DNA from 2 places in the Clostridium sp. CM037 genome. Region 2 is predicted to be linked to the other one. Evidence: a T-box and tRNA genes for the amino acid it is inferred to sense, from the RefSeq annotation. Region 2 holds a T-box; the other holds one or more tRNA genes.
The links. A T-box is a leader RNA that pairs with one kind of tRNA and senses whether it is charged. The one in region 2 lies ahead of thrS (threonine--tRNA ligase), so its partner is inferred to be a tRNA-Thr.
Positions count from the first base shown of each region.

Region 1: it encodes a tRNA-Thr, which carries the amino acid that the T-box ahead of thrS (threonine--tRNA ligase) is inferred to sense. The anticodon was not compared.

Region 1 is NZ_CM143650.1:143,125-158,772, reverse strand. Features, by position in the region: gene ACWJKP_RS00855 (ABC transporter permease) at 1-167, opposite strand, end outside; gene ACWJKP_RS00850 (ABC transporter permease) at 169-996, opposite strand; tRNA gene ACWJKP_RS00845 (tRNA-Thr) at 1,325-1,399, opposite strand; tRNA gene ACWJKP_RS00840 (tRNA-Asp) at 1,405-1,481, opposite strand; tRNA gene ACWJKP_RS00835 (tRNA-Val) at 1,487-1,562, opposite strand; tRNA gene ACWJKP_RS00830 (tRNA-Glu) at 1,576-1,650, opposite strand; tRNA gene ACWJKP_RS00825 (tRNA-Asp) at 1,736-1,812, opposite strand; tRNA gene ACWJKP_RS00820 (tRNA-Val) at 1,818-1,893, opposite strand; tRNA gene ACWJKP_RS00815 (tRNA-Glu) at 1,905-1,979, opposite strand; gene ACWJKP_RS00810 (BaiN/RdsA family NAD(P)/FAD-dependent oxidoreductase) at 2,317-3,546, shown strand; gene ACWJKP_RS00805 (acyl-[acyl-carrier-protein] thioesterase) at 3,880-4,629, opposite strand; gene ACWJKP_RS00800 (ECF transporter S component) at 4,912-5,505, shown strand; gene ACWJKP_RS00795 (DUF1858 domain-containing protein) at 5,555-5,740, opposite strand; gene ACWJKP_RS00790 (adenylosuccinate synthase) at 5,944-7,230, opposite strand; partial or broken gene ACWJKP_RS00785 (NAD(P)/FAD-dependent oxidoreductase) at 7,370-8,781, opposite strand; gene ACWJKP_RS00780 (3'-5' exoribonuclease YhaM family protein) at 9,002-9,964, opposite strand; gene ACWJKP_RS00775 (C40 family peptidase) at 10,247-11,437, opposite strand; gene ACWJKP_RS00770 (CopG family transcriptional regulator) at 11,949-12,107, shown strand; tRNA gene ACWJKP_RS00765 (tRNA-Thr) at 12,736-12,811, opposite strand; gene ACWJKP_RS00760 (TM2 domain-containing protein) at 12,831-13,157, opposite strand; gene ACWJKP_RS00755 (hypothetical protein) at 13,302-13,679, opposite strand; gene ACWJKP_RS00750 (ParM/StbA family protein) at 13,682-14,737, opposite strand; gene ACWJKP_RS00745 (replicative DNA helicase) at 15,084-15,648, opposite strand, start outside.
Region 2 is NZ_CM143650.1:470,450-486,097, forward strand. Features, by position in the region: gene ACWJKP_RS02480 (arsenate reductase/protein-tyrosine-phosphatase family protein) at 1-11, shown strand, start outside; gene ACWJKP_RS02485 (ribonuclease J) at 618-2,300, shown strand; gene ACWJKP_RS02490 (metal ABC transporter substrate-binding protein) at 2,625-3,530, shown strand; gene ACWJKP_RS02495 (HAD hydrolase family protein) at 3,681-3,974, shown strand; gene ACWJKP_RS02500 (Gfo/Idh/MocA family protein) at 4,132-5,166, shown strand; gene ACWJKP_RS02505 (glutamine--tRNA ligase/YqeY domain fusion protein) at 5,368-7,026, shown strand; gene thrS (threonine--tRNA ligase) at 7,080-9,017, opposite strand; T-box leader at 9,152-9,354, opposite strand; gene ACWJKP_RS02515 (polysaccharide deacetylase family protein) at 9,457-10,353, opposite strand; gene ACWJKP_RS02520 (hypothetical protein) at 10,519-10,773, opposite strand; gene ACWJKP_RS02525 (C40 family peptidase) at 11,084-12,151, shown strand; gene ACWJKP_RS02530 (response regulator transcription factor) at 12,743-13,423, shown strand; gene ACWJKP_RS02535 (sensor histidine kinase) at 13,427-14,830, shown strand; gene ACWJKP_RS02540 (transposase) at 15,097-15,648, opposite strand, start outside.

The DNA of each region.
Region 1 (15,648 bases), 330 kb from region 2:
GATTGAAATACATTTGCATACCACTTAATGCTAAACCCCTTTGGTGGGAATGCAATATAACTTTCTGTTCCTATACTTGTTAACGCTATAATTACTAACGGTGCTAGTAAAAATATATATACTAATGCTACGAATATAGTAAGTAATTTGCTTTTTTTGCCTTTCATGCTATAATCCCCTCTTATCTAATCTAGACGCTAATAAGTTTATTCCTTTTATAACCAATAATGTTGTAACTATCATTATTGTTGCAACAACAGACGCCGCTTGCCAGTCACTTAAGGTCATCGCTTCTTGATAAATTAATGTTGCTAACACTGTATTTTTATTACCACCTAATAACTGTGGTGTAGTATAAGCAGTAAGTGCTCCTGTAAATACAAGGACTGTTCCAACTATTAATCCCGGTAAACTCAGTGGGAATATAACCTTAAAGAAGGCCTTCACTTTATTAGCTCCTAAACTTTCCGCCGCTTCTAATAAGTCATTATCTATATTTTCTAAAACTCCTACTAAAGAAATTATCATTAGCGGTGAAAATAAATAAACTGTACCAACTATGATTGCGCCTTCAGTATACATCATAGTTAAAGATTCATTAATAACGCCTAAGCTAAGTAACACTTTATTTATAACTCCATTTTTACCTAAAATACTCATCCAAGCAAAAGAACGAACAATTGAATTTGTAAGAATAGGGAATATGGTTAATGCCATGAATAACCCTCTAATCTTCTTTGAGGTTCTAGACACAAAATATGCTGTTGGAATTCCAATAACCATGCATATCGCAGATGATATTAAAGCAATTCTTAATGTTCTATAAAATATCTGCAGCGTATACTTATCTCCAAAGAAATTTAAATAATGATCTAAACTAAAGCTTCCATTAATATTAAAAGTAGGAATTATAGTACTAACTAAAGGTACTATAAGAAAATAAGTTAGTAATATTAAACACGGTACAAATAATACGTAAGTCCATTTTTTCTTCATAGGTTTAACTCTCCTAAAATTTCATCTTAATGATATTTTTGTTCGGTATATATAATTTATATTTATTTCACAAAGACAATAATGTGGCAAAATATTGATATTCGCCCAGAAAATACGAACATTAATTTATTTTAATTGCTTATTATATGTGTTTATGCTACTATAACGATCGAATGTTGTCAATATTTTTAATTTTTTCAAGACAAAAAATCAAATCACTCTAAATATATTTTGTTTATAAAGGCTATCCCTACCTTTTGAATCTTACAATTTTCCATCAAATATGCTGGACGTAAAAAAAGTCCTAAACAAATGTTTAGGACTTTTTTGGAGCTGGCAATAGGAATTGAACCTACAACCTGCTGATTACAAGTCAGCTGCTCTACCGTTGAGCCATGCCAGCAAAAATGGCGACTCAAAAGGGATTCGAACCCTCGACCTCCGCCGTGACAGGGCGGCACTCTAACCAACTGAGCTATTGAGCCATATATGGTGGGAACAACAGGGTTCGAACCTGTGACCCTCTGCTTGTAAGGCAGATGCTCTCCCAGCTGAGCTATGCTCCCATATATGTTTTAATGGTGACTCCTAGGGGAATTGAACCCCTGTTACCACCGTGAAAGGGTGGTGTCTTAACCGCTTGACCAAGGAGCCTTATTATTTTTCAATGATTCTTTTGATAAGAATCAAACTTATAAATTAGATGTTCTTTTATTAAACTATAACAGTTTAGTAAAAATGGCGACTCAAAAGGGACTCGGACCCTCGACCTCCGCCGTGACAGGGCGGCACTCTAACCAACTGAGCTATTGAGCCATATATGGTGGGAACAACAGGGTTCGAACCTGTGACCCTCTGCTTGTAAGGCAGATGCTCTCCCAGCTGAGCTATGCTCCCATGTATGTTTATGGTGACTCCTAGGGGAATTGAACCCCTGTTACCACCGTGAAAGGGTGGTGTCTTAACCGCTTGACCAAGGAGCCATACTAATTTGTCACTTTATTTATTATGGGCTTACGTCTTGCAACCCGACATAAACTATAATACCTAATTTTTCTTAAAGTGTCAACATATTTTCTTATTTTTTTTATTATTTTTTTTCTCAAAACACTCAACTCCAGTTAAATCAACGGTTCCCCTTATATAATTTTTTTTATGTTTTTTTGAAAATAACTGCCTTTTACTAAACAATCGCAAACAAATCCTATGGTTACTTTAAAACAAAATAAAAATTCATTTTCATCCTACTGATTTTAGGGTAAGATTATATGTAAGCACTTTATAATCTTAAAATATTTTTTCTCGAAAGGAGAGATTTTCTTGAAACATTCTCTTATAATAATTGGCGGAGGTGCCTCTGGTTTAACCTCTGCCTTAATAGCAAAAGATTTTGGTATAGATGTAGCAATAATTGAAGGAACCGACAGAGTAGGTAAAAAACTACTAACTACCGGTAACGGTAGGTGTAATATCAGTAATGTACATATAAATAATGATAGATATCACAGTGAAAATCCAAATTTCGCAGGTTATACGCTAGATTCTTTTACCATAAAGGATACTATAAATTTTTTCGAATGTTTAGGAATACCTTTAGTGACAAAAGATGGTGGTAAAATGTTTCCTATGTCATTGCAAGCCTCATCAGTACTTGATATACTACGCTTTGCTATAGACGAAAAAAAAATTCCACTATATACAAATACCAAAGCTAAGGAGATTATTAAAACAAATAAGGGTTTTAAAGTTTATAGCACAGATAATTCTACATATGAATGTGAAAAATTGATTATTGCGACCGGTGGTAAATCAGCTCCTAAAACGGGTTCTGACGGTTCCGGCTATTCATTGGCTAGGCAATTAGGTCATAGTATAATCTCTCCTGTACCAGCCCTTGTACAGCTTAAATTAAACTATAATAAACTAAAGGCTCTATCTGGAGTAAAGTTTGATGGCTTTGCGGAAATATTTATAAACGATAAATATGTTCAAAGGGAATTCGGAGAAATACTTTTCACAGATTACGGCATTTCTGGTCCTCCTATTCTTCAGCTTAGTAGAACTGCATCTTATGGTTTATCTAAAAATAGCAAGGTTTCTTTAAGTATTGATATGCTACCAAATATTAGCTACGAAGATCTAAAAGCATTTTTAAATAATCATTGGTCGGTATTCCCAAGTCGCTGCGTTCATGATTCATTCATCGGAATAATTAACAAGAAGATCATTCCAATAATTTTAAAAGAAGCAAATATAGATGACATTCATAAGCCTTGTTGCGATTTGGCCTCAAACGAAAAAAATGCTCTATATACTTTGTTAAAGCGATATCAATTTGATGTTTCAGGTACTAATTCTTTTGCAAATGCTCAGATAACTGCAGGAGGCATTAATACAAAAGAAATTAATCCCGAAACCCTAGAATCTAATATTACTAAGAATCTATTCTTTGCGGGAGAAATATTAGATGTAGATGGCGATTGCGGTGGTTTTAACCTTCAATGGGCATGGAGTTCTGGTGCTATTGCCGGCATCAACGCCTCCAAATAAAAAATAAGAGTGCGATCAGCATGAAGTTTCTCCTGCGTGAATTGAAATAAGAGTTTCAAACGTGAAAGTTGATTAAGAAATTCTAATATTTTGTAAATGTAAAATGCTCTAATGCTCACATTCGGCATACTGCCGGTTTGCTGGCCTTCCTTCCAGGAAGTCTCACGAGAATTTTATATTTACAAAACAAGAATTTCTAAATCAACTTTCAATGTTTCTGCACTTCTTATTCCAATTCACGTCCAGAGAAATTTCATACTATATCGTACATACTAAGATGTATCTAAGAGGTATGTCGAATAATACAAAAACTACTTGCGATTAACGATTTTCTTATATCCAAGTACTTTCTAAGAGAGTCAGCTCAGTTCCCTCTTCATTTATAATTTTATGTCTACATATTATCTTATCTTCTTCTCTTATAACCTGCGTGCTTACCTTTATGGTCTCTCCGTATGTTGTTTCCTTGATGTAAGTTACCTTAATATTCCTTAGTTCGTAGTTTACTACTATATCCTTAGGAACTGTTTCTAAAGCCCAAGCAACATATTTAACATTATTTACGTGCATATTCGTGTCAATATCACTATACCTAACTTGAAAGTTTTTCTCGCTATGCACTGTAGTTATTGGTACTATATCCTCAATGTCTATGGGTGTATTATTGCTATCATCTATACCATAAGCCTCATACATATCTTTCGTAATCCTTATTGGTCTTCTTCTGTCTGTATTTATTAAAATCCACACAGAACTCGCATGTCCTATTTTATTCCCTTTCATATCAATAATTTCATATTTCCTGTATGCATAAAATTTATTGAAAGAATGTGCAAAAGTTCTAATCTTTATAGTTTCATTTAATAAAGGATATGACTCCATTGTTATGTCCCATTTATATAACACCCAAGCTGATTTATTCTCTTTAAGATGTTCTATGCCAACTCCAAGCACTTCACTTTGATACATTGCCATATCACCAAGATAATCTATAATGCTTGTCATCAAAGCTCTTTTATGAATATCTACTTCATAATAATGAATATTATAATCTCTATCTGTAACCTCTGGCATTTTGCCCATAATACCCCTCCTATATTTCTCATGAGTACATAATATAATAACTATTAATTTCTACGCTTCTTAGTTTTCTTCATACTTAAAATAATACCAAACTAAACCAACACAGTAAACATTAACTGTATAGTATTAACATAAAGTTTGTTAAATTTTTATTTAGCTATGTAATTATTATCAAAATAGTGTTAAAATATTGTTGTCAGTATTCATTATGAAACTGAACTATAAATAAGGATTATGAATAGGACGACTTATATCCTTATGGAATAAGAGCGGGGGGAACACATGATTAATAATAATTCTATTAAACTTAGAAGAATAAAAACAAGTGAACTTACAACTATTGGTATGCTATCAGCTATTTGCATCGTACTTGGTTTAACTGGATATGGCTTTATTCCACTTCCTGGTGCCAAAGCTACTATCATGCACATTCCCGTTATTATAGGATCAATAATAGGTGGCCCTATGGTAGGAATGACTATTGGTTTAATATTTGGGATGTTTAGTATTATGCAAAACATAACAACTCCCAATTTACTCTCTTTTGCTTTTATAAATCCTTTAGTATCTGTATTACCAAGGGTTCTTATTGGTCTTACTTCTTACTATGTTTATAAACTAATCCACGTTAAAAATGATAGCCTAAGGATTGGACTCGCGACCGTTGTTGGTTCGCTAACTAACACTTTTGGGGTTCTTACTATGATATATGTTTTTTATGCGGCTAAATTCGCTGCTTCTAAGGGCATAGATCCATCTATTGCTGCAAAGACTATTTATGGTATAGGTATAATAAATGGTGTTCCAGAGGCCATCATAGCTACTGTAATTACAATACCTGTTATCCTCGCCATTAAGAAAATAAAGAAAAGATAAAAAAATAAAAAAACAAGACACTTAGCAATTGCTAAGTGTCTTAATTTTTTTATGCATTTAATGCAGTCATTAATTCTTCCAAATTAAGACCATGAACCATTGCTGCTTCTTCTAATGTTTCAGCTTGCGCTGAAGGACATCCTACACAACCCATTCCAAAGCTCATTAATACTTCAACTGATTCTGGATTTTGTCTTACAACTTCACCTATTGTCATATCTTTAGTTATTCTCATATTATCTACCTCACTTTATGTTAATTTAACCCTAATTCTCATTATATTTTATATGCTTAAATTTTACTAGTACGCACTTTTTTAATCTATAGTATGCACTTGTATACCTTAATATATATTTCCCACAATAATTATAATTCCCTATAATATAAAAACCATACATATTAAAAAAATAACTTTTGTATAATATGCATGTCTATATGCTATATTTCAGTTAACACCATTGTTTGATCTCTTTTAGGTCCTACTGAAACTATGGAAACTTTAACTCCTGTAAATTCTTCAATTTTCTTTAAGTATATTTTTGCATTTTCAGGAAGTTCTTCATAGCTTCTTGCATCAGCTATCTTTTCATCCCAACCATCAAACTCTTCATATACTGGCACGCATTTAGCTAAATCCTCTAAACTTGCTGGGAAATAATCTATAACACTACCTTCAAATTTATATCCTACACAAATTTTAATTTTTTCAAGTCCTGCTAAGGTATCTATTTTAGTTACAGCAAAGCTAGTAAGTCCCGAAACTCTTGCTGCAGTTTTTAATATAACAAGGTCAAGCCATCCACATCTTCTTGCTCTACCTGTTGTTACTCCAAATTCAAAACCTTTTTCGCGAATCCAGTCTCCTACTTCATCATCAAGCTCTGTTGGGAATGGTCCTTTTCCTACTCTTGTAGTATAAGCTTTCGCTACTCCTACAGCATTTGTTATCATAGTAGGTCCTATTCCTGCCCCAACACAAACTCCACCTGCAATAGTGTTTGATGAGGTTACAAATGGATATGAACCATAATCTATATCAAGCAAAGTTCCTTGTGCTCCTTCAAATAAAACATTTTTTCCAGACTTTATTGAATCGTAAACTTTAACTGATATATCTTTTACAAAAGGTCTCATTCTTTCTGCATACTCTAGGTAATCCGTATATATTTTATCAAAATCTAAAGCTTTTCCACCCAAAACTTTTGTTATTATATCATTTTTCATTGATAAACTAGTTTTAAGCTTTTCTTTAAAAACATCTTTTTTCATTAAGTCACAAACTCTTATTCCACTTCTTTCAAACTTGTCAGTGTAACAAGGTCCTATACCTTTTTTTGTAGTTCCGATGTCATTTTTACCTCTAGCTATTTCATATAAATTATCTAACTCTTTATGATATGGCATTATAACCTGTGATCTATCACTAATTATTAATCTTTCTGGAGTTATTTTTTCACCTAGTGCTTCTAAGTAATCAATTTCTGTAAATAGTGCTTCTGGGTCTACAACCACACCATTACCTATTACATTCAATTTATCTTTATATAATATTCCTGATGGTATTAAGTGAAGTTTATATTCCTTTTCTCCTACAACTACTGTATGACCTGCATTGTTTCCACCTTGGAACCTGACTACTACGTTAGCTCCCTCAGCAAGATAATCTGTCATCTTACCTTTACCTTCATCTCCCCATTGGGCTCCTAAAACTATAAATGCTGACATATAAATTCCTCGCTTTCTTTCAGTTCACAATAAAATTTCTTAACTACTAGTGTTAAGAAATTTTATTGTCTTCTATGTTTACTTCATGTTGAATTATACACTTTTAATATTCATATAACCAATTATTTAGATTAAATTCTTAGTCTTCTTTCTGAGCTATGTCTCTCGCTACTACAACTCCTGTTGTAGATGCTTGCATTAGACCTCTCGTTATTCCCGCTCCATCCCCTATTGTATATAAATTTCTAACAGATGTTTCAAACTTATCATCTGTACTAATCTTACTAGAATAAAACTTCACCTCAACTCCATATAGCAATGTGTTTTTGCTATATAAACCTGGTGCTATCTTGTCAAAAGCCTTTAATGCTTCCACAATAGACGTTAAGTGCCTTTGTGGTAATACAAAGCTTAAATCACCTGGTACTGCTGATTTTAAAGTAGGCGTCGTAGTTGATTTACCTAATCTGTCATAATCTGTTCTTCTTCCTTTTAGTAAATCCCCGAGTCTTTGAACCATTATCCCTCCACCAGTTAACATATTACCTAGCTGAGCTATATATTTCCCATAACCTATAGGTTGATTAAATGGCTCTGTGAAAGTAGTAGATACAAGCATCGCAAAATTTGTATTAGTTGTTCTAAGCTTTTGGTCGGAGTAACTATGACCATTTACAACTGCAATCGTGTTATCATCATAATATTCCGCTGACACTACTCCCCCGGGTTCATGCAAAAGGTCCTAACCTTGTTATCAAATGTATCAGAATAATATACTAATTTTGCTTCATATAAGTCCTTTGTTAGATGATCCATAACAGAATTAGGCACCTCAACTCTTACTCCAATATCTACTGCATTATTAGTAACCTCAATATTATGTTTTTTAGCTTCATTTGAAGCCCATTCCGCTCCACCTCTACCCGGCGCTGCTACAACATACTTTGCATCAACCTTAAACACACCATCTTTATTCTTTAATAATACTCCAGTAGCCTTATTATCTTCTATTAATATTTCTTCCACTTCACTAAGTTCTATAAATTCTGTATTTGTATTATCAACTAAATGATGGTACATAGATTTTAAAACTTCATAGGCAAGTTCTGTTCCTAAATGCCTTACTGGACATTCAACAAGACGAATATTGTGCTTACTTGCTTCATATTTAACTTCGTCAACTTTGTCACTATTAATCCCATATACCTTCTCATTTGCTCCAAATTTTATATATATATCATCGCAATACTTTATTAATTTTTTTGATTCGTCTTCAGAAAAATATTCAAGAAGTCTTCCCCCCACCTCAGGGCTTAGAGAAAGCTTACCATCTGAAAAAGCTCCAGCACCTGCCCAACCAAACGTTATCCCACAAGGATTACATTTAACACACTTTCCTGTGTCTCTAGCTGGACATTTTCTTTTTTCTATATTTCTTCCCTTATCAACTATAAGTACACTAAGTTCGGGTTTTTTATTAGAAATTTCTAGTGCCGTAAATATGCCCGCTGGGCCAGCTCCTACAATAACTACATCATAAAAATTTTTCATTTCATATTCCTCCTTGTATTACTCTGTAGGAAATAAAAACTATCAGTGGTCGCCATACTACTTAATGATATCAGAGCAGTATAAACCAGTCAATATAAAGTGCGAATATTAATAAATTATTTTAAGTAATAGTTCGTATATACATTATTTATATAAAATAAAAAATACACTTACCCATATTGAATAACTGTATTTTTTTGTCAAATAATCTTCCTTAAGACTATTTATTAACAAAACTTTTATAAACATTTATATTATCTAGAGACCTTATTCTTTCTGAAAATTTGCCTTCCTCTGTATCCCCTAAAGCCTTATTCATATCATACATTCTTGCATCCATTATATCTAAATGATGTAGCATTTCCGCTTCTGGTATCATAGGTTTTTTAGGGCTCCCATATTCTGCTTCATAATGATGAGCTAGCACCATATGCTGTAACAACATAGATACTTCAGTATCTGCTTTAACCTCAAGGCTCGCCGTTTCTATCATTTTAATTCCTTGAACTATATGACCTAAAAGTTGCCCCTCCACTGAATACTCGCTTACAATTCCAAGTTCACTAGCATTCATTTCATATATTTTACCAATATCATGAAGTATTATACCTGCATATAGCAAATCCGTATTTAGAAAGGTGTAAATTTCGCTTAATTTTTCTCCTGCCTTAAGCATGGTGGTTGTGTGATATAACAGACCTGATCTTATAGAGTGATGGTTAGACTTAGCAGCTGGATAATGCATTAGCTTTTCCTCATTATGCCCTAAAATATTAGTAACTATATTTTGAATATCTATATTTTTGATTTTAGATAAATAATTTAAAATATCATCATACATTTTTTCTGGTGAATACGGTGCCACTGCAACATAATCACAAATGTTTACTCCATCTTTTTCCTCAGTTAGTCTTATCGCTTCGATTTTTAATTGAAGCTTCCCTCTCCACTCATTTACCGTGCCCTTAATTTTCACTAAGATACTTTGTTTAAATGTATTTTCTAATTTTTCATTCCATTCCCAAAGTTTTGCATTTATATCGCCGGTGGCATCTCCTAAATTAAAATCCAAATATTTATTTGTGTTACTATTGTTGGAAACCTTGCTATCTACAGATTTTATAACATAAAAACCTTCAATCCTATCGCCTTTCTTCATTCCACTTATCTTCTTCATCTCCATATTTATCTCCTTATATTGTAATAAACTTATTATATCTAATACATTATGCCGATACAAGTGCTTAATATCTCTATGTTAATCAATTAGATTACATAACTTTAATATATCTTTCAATTATACATCAATATTGTTTCTAAAATTTAGAAATCCTTAAGTTAAGAAATATTTTTAAATTAACTTTTTTAATTATAATAAATTGGATATAAAAAATGAATGTATGGTTTAATAAAAATCATACATTCATCTATAATATTAATTTTTCCTGGTTTATATTAAATATACTTATTTTACTACTCTTTTTCCTATTATAAAATTACTTTTATAATATCCAGTTAATTCAGATATTTTTACAACATCACCAGTTTTGGGAGATTGTATAAATTTATTATTACCAATATATATTCCCCCGTGAGATGCTTGGGAAGGCGATGCTGGATTTGTCCTAAAGAATACCAAATCACCTTTTTGGAGACTATTTATATTAACTGAGGTACCTATATTTATTTGGTCCATAGTCGTTCTAGGTAAATTTATACCTATGTTTTTATAAGCATATTGTATAAGACCTGAACAATCAAAACCACCACTTACATATTTGCCATTAGAATTAAACTTCGCTGGTGTTGTACCACCCCATAAGTATGGCATTCCCAAAAACGTGTTTAATTGCGAGATTAAACTCTCTATATTTTTTGTTGCAGTACCTTGTTGTCCATTTGAATCATTTTCTATGACATCACCTCTACTTGGAGTGTCATTACCTAGGCTTACGTATGTTTTAGCTATATATCCCCATTGTCCGTTATACTTGATTTTATAGAAATCATTTTGTGTTCCATATAAATCCGTTTTTGCATTTAATTTTATTGTGCCCATGATATTGTCACCCATAGACGCCGTTTTTCTTACATTTAAACTTGATGCTGTAATATTACCTATTCCAGTAATCACACTGCTTGTACTATCTGTGTTTGTGCTTGTGTTTGTATCCTGTGCTGTTGTAGCTTTCACATATTGCTCACTTACATAACCTGTTTTGCCACCATAATTTATCTTACAAAAACCATTTGATTTTTCATACATTGTCACTTTAGTTCCGCGTGTAATAACATTAGCAACAGAATAATTTATCCCGAATCCTGTTCTTACATTTAAATAATCTGTTGTTATTGTTCCTGACGTCCCTGCTCCATTTGTTGTACTCGTAGAACCAGACGTATTTGCCGATATTTTTATATATGAGCTATGTACATATCCAGTTTGTCCTTTATAATTTATTTTATAGAATTCCCCTTCTTTACCAAGTGTCTCTACCTTCGTATTTCTCGCAAGAGAAGATATAATTGATGATGAAATTGATGATTTTTGCCTGACATATAATGAACTTGCAGTCACCGTTCCATTATCAGCGAATACAACATGTGAACCCGCCATAGTTAATAACATTGCTATAAAAGCTACTCTTTTTTTCATATGCTTACCTCCTATATTTTAAATGAATATAAATTATCGAAATATGTAAATTATTTCTAATGTAAATGTTTTATTTTTTTCTCCTAGAGTTTTACTTGCATTTTTATTCTCTGCAATATTTTCCAGGAAATATTTTGAGAATTTAGCTTATCTACTTATTATAAACTAGTACTATTCATATTTTTACATCAATCTTCCCCTTTAATTTAAGACTAATACCAATGTCACAAATTTTTCCTTTTTTTTGTACAATACCATTGTAACAGAAAGTAATAATTTTTTATATACATATAATTTATAAAAAACCACTGATTTTCATGACTTTTACCTGTATTCCACTTATTAAATCAAATAAAACGAGGATATAATTATACAAATAATCTTTATATTTCTCAATTCAATTACGTGGTAATATTTGTTAAAATGTATTATAATTATTATTGTGTCACAACATTCCATTTAGCATCTATGAGCTTATTTTATGTAACACGAATCTTGCGAGGTGATAATTATGCCCAGAGGAAGAAAGAAAATTGAAAATTCTAAAAGTGAATTGATTCATGTGAGAATAAGTGAAGAACTATCAAACGCCCTAAAAAGTTTTTGCAAGGCAAGTAATATAAATAAAAGTGAAGGAATAAGACTCCTCCTTGAAAGTATTCTGAAATAAATGCTACACTAAAAAAGTAGTTAAGATATAACTCTCAACTACTTTTTTACTATCATTTTAAATTATAATCCTCGGTGCTGAAATGTCGTTAAATCATCACCTGTGGTGCTGCAACAGCTCCGAAGGAGCTGCATTAACGACTTCAGAAGGACGTTTATACTCCCTTTGAAGTTTTCTCTTTGTTATGGTATGTAATTCCCACTTATAGAAGTGGGAGACTTTCCTTCTGGAATGTCGTTAAAAGTTCTTGCCACAAGCAACAACTCGTTTGTTACCTTTTATTAATTTGCTTTTATCTATTCCAACTTTCACTTTTATCTTTTTCATTTATATTCAACCTCACCTTATATATAATTACACTTCTAGTGCTAATAAAACACGATTGTTTCCTCTTATTTGTTCTGTCTATCAGTATTATTACCCAATATTTATAATATTAATCAATCCGTTAAATATAAAAGCCTGGAGATAGATTTCTCTACCCTCAAGCTACGTTTTACTATATTTCTATTCATTTACTATTCCACTTTATAACTCACCGTCTGTCTACTTTAGCTATGCTGAACGTACAAAAAAGCACCAGCAGTTATGCCAGTGCTAAAAAATATGTGTTTTCATATTACAAACTTGGAGCTGAAAAAGGGGATCGAACCCTCGACCTACGCGTTACGAGTGCGTTACTCTACCAACTGAGCTATTTCAGCATACACAAAACAATTTAAACTAATACCTATACATGTTTTTATTTAATTGCAACCCATTTATATCTTTAAATGAATTAGTAGCAATCAAAATAATATCAACTAATACCCATATTCCAAAACCACCAAATGTTAAAATCATTAAAATTCCCGTACCTATTTTACCTACATAAAATCTATGAATACCAAATGCCCCAAGAAAAATACACAGCAATAAAGCAACTAACCAGTTTTTTTCACTAATAATCCGTTCACCAGTCGTATTAGGTTGAATTAATAAATTAATCCCACATATTTTACAAAAATTAGAGCTATCTTCATTTTGAGATCCACAACTAGGACAGAACATTAAATCACCCTTATTAGCTTAATTTGAATGCCTTTCTTACATTTTATCATATATGGTATCATTTTACTATATGTATGAGATAAGTGTTTTTAAAATAATTATGATTTTTAAAGTAAAAAGGAGTGACGAAAACGCCACTCCAAGCTATAACGACATATCTTTCACACAATTAAGTTTTTTCATATACTCACTTTCAACAGAATCTATATCCCTCTCATTTGATTTTTTAACAATAACTGCATCGTTGATTTGTGGAATTGAATTTGGCATAGCACCTTTAAAAAGCTCTCCAACTATATTACCTATATAATTTTTAACTTCAGGGTTATCTAAAATATTTGCAATATCCACTGTATCTAGCTTCTTAACTTTATTGCCGTAGTCCCTGTAAAATCTCAGAGCCTGCTTTATAAGTTTAGAATTATTAATACCTTTCTTCTCCATATTGCTCACATAATTAATTAAGTCTTTATCTGTTTCCTCTCCTAGATTTGATGATACAGTTTTACGGAGTGCTCCCATAATTATTGACCTGCTACTGTAGTTGCAGCAACTTCTTTATTTCCATCTAAGTATTCAAGTACTAGCAATTCTTTATATCTTTCAGCGAACAGTATAGAATTTGCACATTGAGGGTTTTTATTATCTATAAGCTTTGGCTCAGTTTTTATGAACTCTGTTTGTAAATATTCTAGTAGTAACTTTGCAGGTCCACCTATTATTCTTATATCTTTACAAGTATTTGGTTTAAAAGAACTATTAATTGAACTTATTGCTTTCTCCACATATGGTCTTAACACTAAATCTTTAATGTCTTTTAATACATTTGCTTCCCCAAAAGGTAGTTCGTCATCTTCTAAATATTCGATAGCATCTGATATATCATAATTACCATCAGATCCGTCAGCAGAGTTGAACTTAGTGAGTAATGATTCTATTGTTGGCTCAAACCCATGTTGTGCAAAACTACTAGCCTTAGTCATTCCAAGCACCTTGTTACCAAATTCATCTTTCTCATATTTCCAATGAGATACATCTAAAGTACCACCACCAAAGTCAAGTAATAACATTGGATAAGTAAATGTTTCCATGGTTTCAGCACTTAATGTACCTCCTTGTTTAAATACTTGTACATCTATTATTTCTATATCATATGTTATATTATTTATTGTTATAGACTGCTTTTCCATCTTCTTTATTTCATTTTTAAGTGGAATACTATGGTCTATATAATATTCTGCGGGAAGTCCCACAGCGAGTCTTACCTTTATTTTAGTTTCCCCCTTAAAACTTAGTGCAATAGCGTTAAGCAGGTTTAACTTATAATGATCGGACATGTATTTGTTAGATTCCATGTTAAGCTTGCCTTCTTTATTACCTACGGTGTATAACTTTCCATTCCAAGTGATGTTACTTATTCCAGTAGCCCTAGAACCATGCTTGCTTACAGCAGACACTCTACTAGCAAAAGTTACATTGGTACTTGTTTTTGTAAATGTATTTCCTATGTCAACAGTTAGTACAGATTCTAACTCTTTCTTTAATATAGGATATTTTTTTGATATTTCTGTTAAGTTCATTTATTTTCCCTCCTAAATTTTTCTAATTGTTCCTTATCGGTATATATTCTATATTATGTATTAATATCCTTCTTTTGTAATGGAATATTTATAAATATATTTATAAACCTATTTATAGATGTTTATCTACATACTTGTAAATATATAGATATATATATTTATATATCTACAAATGTAAACATATATATATTTACATTAAAGAAAATATCCTTAATAGCTCACTAGTCATATCAACGTCTCCCACACTATATATAAATAAATAAAAATAGGATAACAAAATTTTATAAATTTTGTTATCCTATCATAATTTATTTAAATTAATAGATAAATCTACTTTACTGTACTCTTACTCTCTATGAATTACATCAAGTCTTGCAAATTTACTGAATTGGCCTATCCATGCAAGTTTTACTGTGCCTATAGGACCATTCCTTTGTTTTGCTATTATAAGCTCTGCTACATTTTTATCTTCCGTTTCCTCATTATAATACTCATCTCTGTATAAGAACATAACAAGGTCAGCATCCTGCTCAATAGACCCTGACTCTCTAAGGTCAGATAACATGGGCCTATGGTCAGTTCTTTGCTCTGGCGCACGTGATAGCTGTGATAATGCTATCACAGGGCACTGCATCTCCTTTGCAAGAGCTTTAATAGATCTTGATATTTCTGATACTTCTTGCTGTCTGCTTTCTGTATTGCTACCAGTCATAAGTTGAAGATAATCTATAACTATCAGATCTATGCCATGCTCCATTTTTAATTTTCTACATTTTGAACGCATATCCATAACAGAAGTTCCTGCTGTATCATCTATGTATATTTTAGCAGCAGCAAGTGGTCCGGATGCTTTCGCTATGTTTTCCCAGTCCCTATCTTCCAAATCACCATGTCTGAGCTTTGACATGTCA
Region 2 (15,648 bases):
TGATAATTTAATAGCACCGTAGGTGATGATTTAAGGTTGAGAAATTACTTCTCAACCTTTTTTATATAATAATTGGATATAATCAATTGTTATATGGTATAATTATATTTAACTAGAGTAAAGGTAACCATGGTTAATGTATTTATTAGGAAATTACAAACATTTTATTATTTTAACGACATTTCAAAAGGGAGGCTCCCACTTCTATAAGTGGAAGTTACGTACCCTAACAAATAGAAAACTTCAGTAGGAGTATAAATATCCTTCTGAAGTCGTCGATTCATCTTCTTCAAAGATGTTTAGCTTCGCAGGAGATGATTTAACGTTTAGTATGATAAGAAAAGTGTTATAAAATATATAGTTAAATAAAGAGAGTGGTGTTTATATAATAAGCGGCGCTTTGAAATATAATTTATTAAAAATATAAAAGAAAAGGTAGGTGAAAAACCTGATTTATGGCTAGGTAATAGGAAGAGAATACTTGGAATAGTAAGTTAATATTAGTATAGTGGTACTGACCTAAGTAGTTGAGTCCTGTGATACTGTCATTATGTTTAGTCGACAAAACGAAAATATTGGATGGATAGATTGCCAAATATTTAGGAATCAGGGAAGTATTGAATAATAATTATAAAAGTAAAGGTAAAAATAAAATTAGAGTTATTCCAATAGGTGGACTTGGAGAAATTGGAAAAAATATTACTGCGATAGAATACAAAGAAGAAACTATCATAATAGATTGTGGAATAGCATTCCCAGACGTGGATATGTATGGAGTGGATTTAGTAATTCCTGATATAACATATCTTTTAGAGAATAAAGATAAGATAAAAGGGATTTTTCTAACCCATGGTCATGAAGATCATATAGGCGCATTACCATATGTTTTAAAACAAATGAATGTTCCAGTGTATGGAACACGTCTAACGCTCGGACTTGTAGAAAATAAGTTGCAAGAACATGGAATATTGGCAGATTGCACCCTAAATGTAGTAAAATCGGGAGATATTATAAAGCTAGATAAAATCAGTGTAGAATTTATAAGAGTTAGTCATAGCATAGCAGATGCCTGCTCCATTTGTATACACACGCCTATTGGTAGAATTATACACACAGGTGACTTTAAGATAGACTATACTCCAATTGATGGAGAAGTTATCGATTTAGAGCGATTTGCAAAATTAGGTGGGCAAGGAGTACTACTACTAATGGCTGATAGTACTAATGTAGAACGCCCTGGATTTACTATATCTGAAAAAGTAATTGGAGAAACTCTAAATAAAATATTTTATAAGGCAGAAGGCAGAGTAATAGTAGCTTCATTTGCATCAAATATTCATAGAATACAACAAATTGCTAATGCTGCAGTTTCGAATGGAAGAAAAATAGCATTTAGTGGAAGAAGTATGGAGAGAATTTCTGAAGTAGCTATGAATCTCGGATATTTACATATACCGCCGGAAGCTATAATTACTGTATCAGATCTTCATAATTACCCTGATGATAAGGTAACAATAGTAACTACTGGTAGTCAAGGTGAACCGCTAGCTGCATTAACAAGAATGGCATCATCAACTCATAGAAGTATCCAAATACAAAAAGGTGATTTGATTATTTTATCTGCATCTCCTATTCCAGGGAATGAAAAGTTCATATACAATGTTATAAATGAACTATTCAAAAAGGGAGCTAATGTAATATATAATACTACAGAGGAAATTCATGTTTCTGGGCATGCGTGTCAAGAGGAATTAAAATTAATCCATACGCTAGTTCGTCCTAAATATTTTATGCCAGTTCATGGTGAATATAGACATCTTAAACAACATGCGTTGCTTGCAGAGAAATTAGGAATGGATTCTGAAAAGATTTTTATTGCAGAAACAGGACAAATATTAGAAGTATCCCCAAGCGAATGTAGAATAGCAGGAAGAGTTCAAACGGGAGCCGTAATGGTAGATGGACTTGGAGTAGGGGACGTTGGGAATATTGTTCTTCGAGATAGAAAGCATTTAGCAGAAGAAGGTATACTTACCGTGGTAGTTACTATAGAAAGAGAAACTTATAGTATAGTAGCAGGACCAGATATAATAACTAGAGGGTTTGTATATATGAAAGAATCCAATGAACTTATTAATGAGGCCAGAGACATTGTGAGAAAAGAATTAGAACAGTGCTTAAATAATAAGATAAAAGAGTGGGTAGTAATAAAAGCTAGTATCAGAAACGCTTTAGGCCAGTTCTTATATATAAAAACTAAGAGAAGACCTATAATTATACCAATAATAATGGAAATTTAAGAAAACTAAATTTTTATGTTCTTTATTTTTAACGATATTTCAGAAGGAAGTCGCCCACTTTTATAAGTGGGCGTATAAATCTCCTTTTGAAGTCGTTAATTCAGCTCCGTTGCAGCTGTTCAGCTTCGCAGGAGATGATTTAAATAAGTAAAAAAGTATGTATTATAATAATACATACTTTTTTTTATATACTTTTTGTTAAAGTCGAATAAAATATTGACAAATTGCAAATACTTGGATATAGTATAAAGGTAAATGCAAATCATTTGCAACAAGCAACAATAATATAACAGCACTACAGGTGAAGGGTTAAGGAGTGAAAAAATATTGAGAAAAATTATTAATGCCATACTTTTAACATGTATGATAGGTACATTAGTTGGGTGTTCAAATGCTACAAGCAGTAAGCAAAGTGACCAGTCAAAACTACAAGTGGTAGTGTCTTTTAATCCATTAAAGGGATTTGTGCAGGCTATTGGGAAAGATAAAGTAGAAGTGAGAACAATTGTACCGGAAGGTTCTGAACCACATGAATTTGAACCGAAAATAAAGGATATGGAAAACATAAGTAAAGCTAGTTTGTTCGTTTATACGGGATTTGGAATGGAATCCTGGGTAGATAAAACTTTAACGGCTATAGATAATAAAAATTTAGTTGTAGTTGATTCATCTATCGGGGTAAATCCAATAAAAAACGAGGGGGAAAAAATTAAGGAGTATGGTCAATATGATCCACATATATGGCTGAGTCTAAGAGAAGCAAAAATCCAAACTAAAAACATAAAAGAAGCATTAGTTAAGGCTGATCCCAAAAATAAAGATTTTTATGAGAAAAACTTTCAAGAATACTCAGGTGAACTTGATAAGCTTTATGACGAATATAAAGTAAAATTTGATGCGGTAACAAATAAGAATTTTGTTACAAGTCATGCTGCTTTTGGGTATTTGTGCAGAGATTTTGGCTTAAAGCAAAATAGTGTAGAAGGTGTATTTGCAGGAGGTGAGCCTACCCCTCAAAAATTAAAGGAGATAATAGATTTTTCCAAGAAAAATAAAATAAAAGTTATTTTTATGGAAGAACTTGCAAGTGCAAGAGTATCTGAAACCCTTGCAAAAGATTCAGGGGCTAAGGTGCAAAAAATATACACAATAGAAAGTAATGAAGGAAATAAAACATATATAGAGAGCATGAAAGAAAATCTATCCAATATATATAATAGCTTAAAATAATAATTAACCCCATCTTAGATTAATTAAGGTGGGGTTAATTAATTTTAATTTTTTTAATGTTATTAGCAGATAATCTTATATACTATCCGCTGTCTATAGTCTATTGTTTGTTCCTATTGTATAATTAAACTAACAAGAATTTAATATATAATTACAAAATTCACTGTTTTAAAAGTAACACCTTTTATTGTAGAAGTTATGAAGAAAAGCTCTAGTAAAAGGTCAGGCATAGAAAAGCTTGCAGAGAAATTAGAAATAAAGCCACATGAAATTATATGCATAGGGGCTTTAGGGAATGATAAACAAATGATTGAGTATGCAGGACTTGGAGTGGCAATGGGGAATGCCTTTGCGGAAATTAAAGAAATCGCTGATTATGTGACTTTGACAAATGAGGAGAATGGTGTTGCTCATGTAATAAACAAGTTTATACTAAATAACTGATCAGTTCTATCTTGGGATAGACAAGTTCTATCAAAAATAATATGAGCTACATTATGTATACATTATATATAGTAAGGTGGAGATACTATGTTTGCAGAGGAAATTGTACAAAATATAAACGTAGAGCAGATATAAAATGAAAGCGGGGTATAAATCTATGAAAAAAATAAACTTTGCGATAATAGGATATGGTTGTATAGCAAAAACTCACTTATTAGCAGTTTACGACGCTAACGTAAGGTTTTCACTCCCTTATGAGTTAAATTTAACACATATTGTAACTAGAAAGCCTACAAATATACCCATAAGTTGTGTGAGAAATGTTACGGACATTGAAGAGGTCCTTAAGGATGAACAAGTTCATTTTATAGATATATGTACCCCGAATGATTCACATTTTGATATTGTAAAAAAAGCAGCTGCGTATGGAAAAGCTATTTACTGTGAAAAGCCTCTAGCAACGAATATTTCTGATGCTATGGAAATGGAGAGACTTGTTAAGAAAAATAATATAATAAATTCTGTAGCCTTAGTTTATAGATTGCCCGCTCTCTCACTATTAAAAAGAGAACTTGAAAAAGAGACCATAGGGAAGATTATAGATTTTAAAGTTAGAACTTATCATGACAGTTATTTAAATGAAAAGAAAAAGGGCACTTGGAGAACTGGGAAAAATTCTGGCGGAGGAGCACTACTGGATTTAGGTGTTCATTTAATTGACATGATACAATTTACTATGGGAGATATAGAAGAAGTAGAAGCGAAGACTAGGATTTATTTTAAGGAAAGAGCAGAGGTTGATGAAATTGCAAATTGTGATTTTACATTAAAAGATGGAACTTTCGGAAGTCTAGAGGTTTCAAGAGTATTTACTGAAAGAGAACAAACAGATGATTTCATAGTTTATGGTAGCAAAGGTAGTATAAAAATTAATTTTAATAATCCTTATGAAATTGAAATATATAGATATGAAAGTAGCTCAACAGAAATTAAAAATGTAGCATCAGGAGATAGTCTATTAAAATATTATGCTGACAAAAGGAACTCCCTAGGATTTTTCCAAAATTGTCATACAGCTTCACTTATAAATTTTGCTAATAAAATTTATAATAATTGCGAAGGTGGCATTGATGGCGATTTCTCAGATGCATTAAAATGCCAGAGAATAATTGATAAGGTGTATGGGAGATAGGCATTAAATCACTATAAACAAAACGGGATACTTAAAAAGCATAACATTTAATACCGCGCTACGTAGAAAAAAAACTGTTTTTGTGATATATTTATTAGCATATAGGTAAAACTTACAAGGTATGCGAGGCATACGAGGTATGCGAAGCATACAAGATATGATTAGCATAAAGTATGCTAGATTAAAAGGAAGGTGTCAAATATGGAAAATAAAACGACTTCATCAAATTTTATAAGAAATATTGTTAAGGAAGATATAGAAAGCGGAAAACACAAAAAAATAATTACTCGTTTTCCACCAGAGCCAAACGGATATTTGCATATTGGGCATGCAAAGTCAATTATTTTAAATTTTGAATTAGTAGATGAATTTAAAGGTAAGACAAACTTACGTTTTGATGATACTAACCCAGCAAAAGAAGATAAAGAGTACGTTAAATCTATAGAAGAAGATGTAAAATGGCTTGGATTCAAGTGGGATGATTTATTTTTTGCATCAAACTATTTTGATGAAATGTATAAACGTGCTGTATTATTAATAAAAAAGAATATGGCTTATGTGTGCGATCTTACAGCTGAGGAAATGAAAGAGTACAGAGGTACTTTAAGAGAGCCAGGTAAAGAAAGTCCATACAAAAATAGAGCTGTGGAAGAGAACCTAGATCTATTTGACCGTATGAGAAAAGGTGAATTCGTTGATGGATCCAAGGTTCTAAGAGCTAAAATTAATATGAGTTCTCCTAATATAAACATGAGAGATCCAATAATTTATCGTATATCTCATGCGGTGCATCATAATACAGGAGATAAATGGTGTATTTATCCTATGTATGATTATGCGCATCCAATAGAAGATGCAATTGAGGGTATTACACATTCAATTTGTACTTTAGAATTTGAAGATCATCGTCCATTATATGATTGGGTAGTAAATCAATGCGAAATGGAAAGTAAGCCAAGACAAATAGAGTTCGCAAGATTAAATATAACAAATACAGTAATGAGTAAAAGAAATCTTAAGCAATTAGTAGACGAAGGAATTGTAGATGCTTGGGATGACCCACGTATGCCAACTATAGCAGGACTAAGGCGTCGTGGCTACACACCAGAAGCTATACGCAATTTTTGCAGAGAAATTGGCGTTGCAAAAGGTAACAGCACTGTAGATGGACAAATGCTAGAGCACTTTATAAGAGAAGATTTAAGTCCAAAGGCGCTTAGAACTATGGCAGTTTTAAGACCATTAAAAGTAGTTATTACAAATTACCCAGAAGCTCAAGTGGAAATGCTTGAAATTGAGAATAATCAAGAAAATCCAGAAATGGGAACTCGCCAAGTCTCATTCTCAAGAGAAATATATATAGAACGAGAAGATTTCATGGAAAATCCACCTAAGAAATACTTTAGATTGTTCATAGGTAACGAAGTAAGGCTTAAGGGAGCATACTTTATAAAATGTAATGAAATGATTAAAGATGCTGACGGAAATATATGTGAAATTCATTGTACTTATGACCCAGAAACTAAGAGTGGTAGTGGATTTACAGGGAGAAAAGTTAAAGGAACAATTCACTTTGTAGATGTAGTAAATGCAGTGCCTGCAGAATTTAGGTTATATGAGCCTTTAATTTTAGATGAGAAGCAAGAAGAAGGAAAAACTTTCATAGATCAAATAAATCCGGATTCTATAGAAATATTACAAGGGTTTATAGAACCAAATATGAAGAATTCAAAACCACAAGATAAATTTCAATTCTTCAGACATGGATATTTTAATGTAGATTCTAGATACACAACCGATGATAAAATAGTGTTTAACAGAATAGCATCTTTAAAAAGTTCATTTAAAATTAATAAATAAAAGTTAATAAAAAAAGCAAGTACAAGATTTTATCCTGTACTTGCTTTTTTTAATTATAATAGCTTAGTTTCTATTTCTTCTTTAATTCTTGAAATAAATGAGTCTAAAGAAGTTGCACCTTCATCACCATTTTTGCGGCTTCTAACAGAGACTTCATTTAGTTCTGCCTCTTTTTCACCAACTATTAATAGGAAAGGGGCTCTTTCATTACGAGCTTCACGAATCTTGTAGCCAATTTTTTCTGCTCTAAAGTCTGCAGAGGATCTGATTCTTGATTCCTTAAGCTTTGCAACTACCTTTTCTGCATAATCATGATATTTTTCAGAAATAGGTAATACCTTAACTTGTAGTGGTGCAAGCCAAGTTGGGAAGGCACCAGCATATTTTTCTATAAGCATTGCAAGTGTTCGCTCATAGCAACCAATAGAAGTTCTATGGATAACATATGGACGCTTTTTAACTCCATCTTTATCAATATAAGTCATGTCAAATCTATCTGGCAGTGCGAAGTCAATTTGCACTGTAATTATAGTATCTTCTTTACCATGAACATTTTTGAATTGAAGGTCAAGCTTAGGACCGTAGAAAGCAGCTTCACCAATAGCTGTTTTATAATTTATTCCTAAGTGATCTAGTATATCTTTCATCTTCGATTCAGTTTCCGCCCAAGCCTCAGGGTTGTTAATATACTTATCTTTATTTTTTGGATCCCATTTAGAGAATCTGTAAGTAATATCATTTTCGATTCCAAGTGTTTTCATTACATAGTTAATTAAATTTATAACATCTTTAAATTCTTCTTCTAATTGTTCAGGGGTAACAACTAAATGACCCTCTGAAATAGTGAACTGACGTACTCTCATAAGACCATGCATTTCACCGGAAGATTCATTTCTAAATAAAGTTGAAGTCTCCCCATATCTAATTGGAAGGTCACGATAACTCTTTTGATCTGCATTATAAATTGTAAATTGGAATGGGCATGTCATTGGGCGAAGTGCCATGACTTCCTCATTTTTAGATTCATCACCAAGGACAAACATTCCATCTTTATAATGATCCCAGTGACCAGACATTTTATATAAATCGCTCTTAGCCATAAGAGGAGTCTTAGTTAAAACATAACCTCTTTTTTCTTCCTCATCTTCAACAAAACGTTGTAATAATTGGATTACCCTTGCGCCATTAGGCATAAGTAGAGGCAAACCTTGACCTATAACATCTGATGTTGTAAAGAATTTTAGTTCACGGCCAAGCTTGTTATGGTCTCTTTTTTTAGCATCTTCCATCTTCTCTATATGAGCATCTAAATCGGATTTTTTAGTGAAGGCAGTTCCGTATATACGGCTAAGCATTTTGTTTTTCTCGTTACCTCTCCAGTAAGCTCCTGCAACTTGAGTAAGTTTAAATGCCTTTACATACTTTGTAGACATTAAATGTGGTCCCGCACAAAGATCTGTAAATTCGCCATGTTTGTAGAATGATAATTTTGCGTCAACTGGTAGGTCTTCAATTAATTGAACTTTGAAATTTTCATCTCTTTCTTCCATAAAAGCAATAGCTTCATCTCTTTCAAGCTCGAATCTTTCTATTGGAAGATCTTCTTTAACAATCTTTTTCATTTCTACTTCGATTTGTTTAATTTCATCTGCTGAGAAAGAATCTTGTTTATCAAAATCATAGTAGAAACCCCCATCTATAGCAGGTCCGATGGCAAGTTTTGTACTAGGGAACAATCTCTTTACTGCTTGAGCTAAAATATGAGTAGCACTATGCCTAAAGGCTTTTTTACCTTCTTCGCTATCAAAAGTTAATATACTAACATCGCAGTCCTTAGTGATTTTATAACGTAAATCTACGATTTCATCATTAACCATTCCAGCACAAGCAACTCGTGCAAGGCCCTCACTAATATCTTTCGCAATTTCAATTACAGTCATTTCAGATTCATAAGTTTTAATTGAACCATCTTTTAATTTAATGTTTATCATATGTATTGCTCCTTTCTTTTATCTTATAGGGTTAAGTCATATTTGAGAAATAACACTAGCATAAATATTATGCACAATTCTTTAAACCTATATTTTTATAAAACAAAAAAAACCCGTCCCAATTCTAATTATAGAATTGGGACGAGATTATAATTTCCCGCGGTTCCACCCAAATTGTTTATAAAATAAACCACTTAATAATTATAACGGAATTACCGGACTTTATTGAAGTCACTCAGAGGCAGTCTTCAGCCAATTTCATTTAAGAATACTTCCAGCTAAGGTATCCTTTCTCTGTAAATGTGCCATGGCTTACTTTTCTCTTCGTAGAATTAAATTATTATATTTATATTAATTATAGCACTTGCACTAAAGATGTCAAGGTAGCAAATAAAGTTATTTAGGCGTTTTCAACGAAATAAATAGTAGGTAAGATTTTCTATTTTACTACTTTAAATTGTGGTGGATAAGTATTTTCAGAGAGTACATCAAAGATGAAACCTTGATTTTTAAGACCCTCGATAATTTCAGGTAAGGCTTCAACTGTTGTGGTTTTTGGATTTAAATCATGCATTAATATAATGGCGTGTTTAGTCCGACTAGATTGAGTTAAAACTGATTCTATAATCTTATGTTTGTGCTGACAAAAAGCGGAAGCATCACTAGAATCAACATTCCAATCAAAGTATTTATAACCATCCTTATTCATTTCACTAATTACAGAGTTCATTATTTCCATGCCACCGTAACTGTGACTAATAGTATTATTAGAACCACCAGGATATCTTAAAATATGACTAGGCTTTTTACCTGTAATTTCAGTAAGGAACGAATCTAATTTTTTTACGTCTTTTTTAAAATTATCTGGCGATGCATAAATACTATTATAATCATGACTGTAAGTGTGATTAGCTAAAGTGTGCCCATCGTCAGAAATTTGTTTATACAAAAATCTTGATTCAGGGTGACCATTTACAAAAAAAGTAGCCTTAATACTATATTTTTTTAGGACTTTTAAAATTTGTAAAGTGTTGCTAGATACCCCATCATCGAAGGTTAAATAAGCTATTTTAGTATTATCTAATTTAGATTTATATAAGACTTCATCCTTTTTGATAGTACTTTCGAGAATCTTATTTTGTGATTTTAACTTCTTATTGTCCTCATGAATCTGAGCTATTTGATGCGACAATAAACTATGTTGATGTTCACTTGAAACAACGGTTACTTGGCTAACTGCTACTCCTAAAAATGAAGTAATACATAAAGTAAAAATAGAAATTTTTACTATTAGGAATTTTAATGAGTGCTTTTTTTCTATGATTGAAATTCTCATAGTAATACCTTCCTTTTTTATATTCATGTACATATATTATCTATATCAATTTGTAATAGGTTTAACGACATTTCAGAAGGAAGTCTCCAACTTCTATAAGTGGGAGTTACACCCCCCGAACAAACAGAGAACTTCAGTGGAAGTATAAAGCTCCTTCTGAAGTCGTTAATACTTCAGCTCCGAAGGAGATGATTTAAACCTATTAACTTTTTCTGAAACGCTAGAAGCTGTTTCAATCAATTGATAATTTGTCTTTGTTAAAGTCTGATTTTCACCTTTTAGAGAATCAAATTCGATTCTTAAAGATTCAATTTTGAGTTTATTAGCATTTATTTTACTGTTATTAAAGAAATAAAAAAATATTGAATTTAAAAATAGGGCACTAACAAGCATTATGGAAATAATATTTTTCTTTTTCATTCTTACTCTCCTTCCTTGTAAAACTTACCAATCGACAATATTATACACTGCAATGTGTTATAACTCAACTTCTGCATTAATAAATAATGGATTTTTTTAATAAATAAGGTAATGTTTTTGAAGACAAAGTTGGGGACGGTTAACAATTATTAATATAATTGTTAACCGTTTTGTCAGGTTTCACGAGAAGTTTATTTTATGTAATGTTTCCCAATTGCATAAAAATGGACAATTTTCATAACAAATACATAAAACTGTGGTATATTTCTTAGGAAGTTATAAATTCTAAACAAATGAAGGGGATGTACTAATGAAGATTGCATTAAGAAATCTTGCAGTTATGATGATATTAATTTTTAATTCAAACGTAACTGTATTAGCTGTTGGACCAAATGCAGAGGTGCAGAAGAATGACTCATTATCTAAAATTGAAGGACAAAGAGAAAAAATCGAAATGAAAATAGAAGAATTTGATAATGAAATTCAACAAAACATGGCTAAAACAGAAGAGAATAAAGATAAAATATCTAAAACTGAAAAGGCAATTGAAAGTGCCGCAGTGGAGATTAATCAGTTTGAAAAAGAGGCTGAAAAAGAACAGAAGGTATTTAATAGTAGGATGAGGACCATGTACATAAACGGGTTTAATGGGTATGCGAGCATAATACTTGATTCAGAGAGTTTCGGTGATTTTGTATCAAGAGTAGAAAATATAAAAACCGTTATAGAATATGATAAAAAAGTAATGGATGAGTTTGAAGATACCAGAAAAGAATTAAATGAAAAACAGCAAAATTTAAACAAAACAAAGAAGGTATTATTGAGTTTACAAGTAGAAAATAAGCAGAAGTTAAATAAGATGATTGCAACTAAAGAATCACAAAACAAATTACTGGCTGAGCGAAATATCAAGGAAAAACTTCTTCCAGTAGGGACAAGCAATCCACAAATATTAGCAACTAAAAACATAACAAAAGCAAATGAAGCATCACCTAAATTTACACCTTCAAGAGGCGCAGTTACTCCATCAAGTAATGCTGTAATAGCCTATGCTTCTAACTTTCTTGGCACACCATATTTATGGGGCGGTTCATCGCCAGCGGGATTTGATTGCTCAGGATTTACGCAATATGTATATGCACATTTTGGAGTATCTATAGGAAGGACAACCTTTGATCAGATAAAGAATGGCGTACAAGTGTCTAGAAATAGCCTTCAATCTGGAGATTTGGTGCTGTTTGGAAGCGTTGGTAATCCCCATCATGTAGGTATATATGTAGGGAATAATACATATATACATGCTCCTAGTACAGGAGATGTGGTTAAAGTTTCAGCTATGACAAGATCAGATTTTATATCAGCTAGACGAGTGAAATAGAAAGTACATAATTAAAAATAGTAAAGCATAAAATTTCTCCTTTGTGACGTGCAAACGAAAGAGAATTTTATGTTTACCATACAACATAGTGGGGACGGTTAACAATTATTAGTTATAATTGTTAACCGTTTTTGAAGTTTTACGAGGAGTTTATTTTCACAAGATAATTCCAAATTGATAATCTTCATAACAACTACATAAGTTTTTGATAAATTTCTTCTATGATGATAATTTACTGATTATCATATTACAAATCTTAGTATCCATGATTACTAATAGCTCTTTATTAACCTTTGAATAGGATGGATATTGAATTTATGGTATTTTTAAAGATATTTTATTTGGATATCTTTATATTAGGATGAGTTTCGGTTATCATAGTAATAACAGCATTAGACAATTGATTTTTCTTGCAGAATTTCACTTTCATATTATAATTCCTTTATATATCGATTATGCTAAACCTTAGGGGAATATAATAATGATCGGAATTTAATTGAAACAAGTAGGGACGGTTAACAACCTTTTAGCTTTTATAATATAAAAATGTGTAACTATCAACTATTAGGATTAAAGAAGGGGTAATTAAACATGGATAATATATTGATTATTGAAGATGAAGAAAAGGTTTCAGAAATATTAAAAGCATATCTTGAAAAAGAAGGCTATAGAGTACATTGCACCACAAAGGGACTGGAAGGCATAAAACTTTTCGAAAAAATTGAATTCAGATTAGTTATTTTGGATCTAATGCTACCGGACATATCTGGCGAAGAGGTGTGCGGTGTGCTAAGAAAAATTTCTGAAGTGCATATATTTATGCTTACGGCAAAGGGTACATTAGAAGATAGAATACAAGGATTAAACCTTGGAGCAGATGAGTATCTTGTTAAGCCTTTCAGCCCGCGAGAACTAACAGCAAGAGTAAATGCTTTATTTAGAAGGATTAATGTAAATAAGTTTGAAACAAAAGTTTATAATAATGGAGATTTAGAAATTAATTATGACAAAAGAATAATTAAGGTACGCGGGACAGAAATAGCTCTTACACCAAATGAATTTGACATAGTGCATATTCTTTCATCTAACAGGGGAAAAGTATTCACAAGAGAGCAGCTTATTGAGAGAATAATGGGAATAGATTTTCAAGGTTTTGATAGAACAATAGATGTACACATTAAAAATATACGTAAAAAAATAGAAGAAGACAGTAGAAATCCTAAATATGTAATAACCGTAACTAGAATTGGTTATAAATTTGGTGGTGATTAATTTATGAGAATCATAAACTTTATGCGAAGTATAAAATTTACGCAAAGCATAAGAAAAAGGTTAAGTATTATTTTGGTATGCACCTCTATATTAGCACTTTTTTTATCTACACTTTTAGTGAATATAACAATATCAAGAACCTTCAACAGGTACTTAGTCGAAATACAAAATAAGAGGGATATTAGAATAGTAAAATATTTAGAAGAAGTATATAAAAGAAATGGTAAGTGGTCAGAAACTTCAGGAATAGAAATTATGCATGAAGCCTATATGAGTAGATACTGCCTTACTCTTAAGGATGAAAATAAAAAAGCCGTTTGGGGAATGAACGCTAATGACATAGTTAACAATACTAATATCACTATGCACGTCAAAAATGAAGGGGTTTATACTACAAGTACCTTTGAAATAAAATCTAAGGACAAGATTGTAGGATACATAGAAATAGGGCAATACGCACCAGTTCTATTATCCAAAGAAGATGTGGATTTTAAACTCTCAATAAATAAGAGTATTATTTTAAGTGTCGTACTTTCAATTTTAATAACAATATTAATTAGTCTTTTTATTTCGAAGCAATTCTCTACTCCGCTTAGGCAAGTTTCAAAGATTTCAGTCAATCTTTCAAATGGAAACTATAATGCAAGGGCAAATGATAAGAGTAGCATTTTAGAACTTGAAGATTTAAGAAATAGCATAAATACACTTGGAGAAAAGCTTCAGCATCAGGATGTCCTTAGAAAGAGGTTAATATCAGATATATCTCATGAAGTCAGAACGCCTCTTAATATTTTACAAAATAATTTTGAAGCTATGATTGATGGTATTTTCCCCGTAGATAATGAAAGATTGACTTATCTTAATGAAGAAGTTATTAGATTTGGAAAGCTTATAGACAACTTAAATGCATTAAAAGAGGTTGAAGGAGAAGAAATAGCATTAAACACGGAGAAAATTTCTTTGAAAGATATCCTTTCTTCAGTTGTAAAAGAATTTGAATTAATAACAGAAAATAAGAATATTAACATGACCTTAGAGTTAAACACAAGTAAACAATGTAACATTTTAGGAGACAGAGATAAAATAAAACAGGTAATTATTAACTTGCTTTCAAATGCAGTTAAATTTACTCCCAAGCAGGGGAAAATTGATATTGCTTTAAAAGAAGCTGATGAAAAAGTAATATTAAAAATAGAAGATACCGGCATTGGTATTAAGGAAGAAGACTTACCTTATATATTCGAAAGGCTCTATAGGGGAGATAAAAGTAGACATGAAATGGAAGGCTCAGGGATAGGTCTCACTATTGTACGAAATATATTAACCATTCATAAAGCAAATATAGAAGTGAAAAGTAAAGAAGGCGCGGGTTGCGTTGTAACTGTAAAATTTAATGGGGCTTTGTGATTAACCTCAAGAAAATAAAAAGTGGGGACGGATAACAAACAATTAAACAAATGGTGAAATAGATAGGGACGGTTAACGAGTAATGAAAAGATGCATGTTTAAAAAAACATGTATTTTTTCATTGCTCAGCATATTTAAGAGAACTTGTTTCAATAATTTTATCTTATACATTAATAGAAGATCATATTTATGTATGCTTGTCCAAGTATATTTGATTAAAATAACCATATTTTATTCTCTAAAAAATTTTCGTTTATTACAAATGGCTAAGCATAGGATTTAATAAAATCACCTATAATATTTTCGTATTTTTCGTCTGTTCCAATTAATTCTATACCGATAGTGCTTAATTTTGATACTCTAGCCTGCGTAATGTTCCCAAGTGTGTTAGATATATCACAGGATTTAAAGTTGCAGAGGCTTCTCATTAGAACAACTGTTAACGCTTTTGCTTTTACAAGTTTTCTGCTGTACTTCATATAAAGATGAACCTTTGATACGTTTAGTTTTGACGCTATAAATTCGGCTATATCCTCTGGTTTAAAGTTTCTTATAAGTATTTTCCTATCACTTTTATACTCTGTTTTTTCATCTTCAAATTCAAAATTAATTTCTTCTTTCAGCTTTTCTTCGTTGTCTCTAAAAACAAGGTTATAGTAATTTTTCCTTGCACTTTTAAGGCTATTTCCAAAAAGACTCATAATAAATCCATAATCAATTAATTTAAAAGAATCACGTCTTTTCCCTAAGAATATTGCTAGACTAGAAAATGCATATTTTTCAGGACAATCCTTATATTCCACTATGGCTGTAGGATT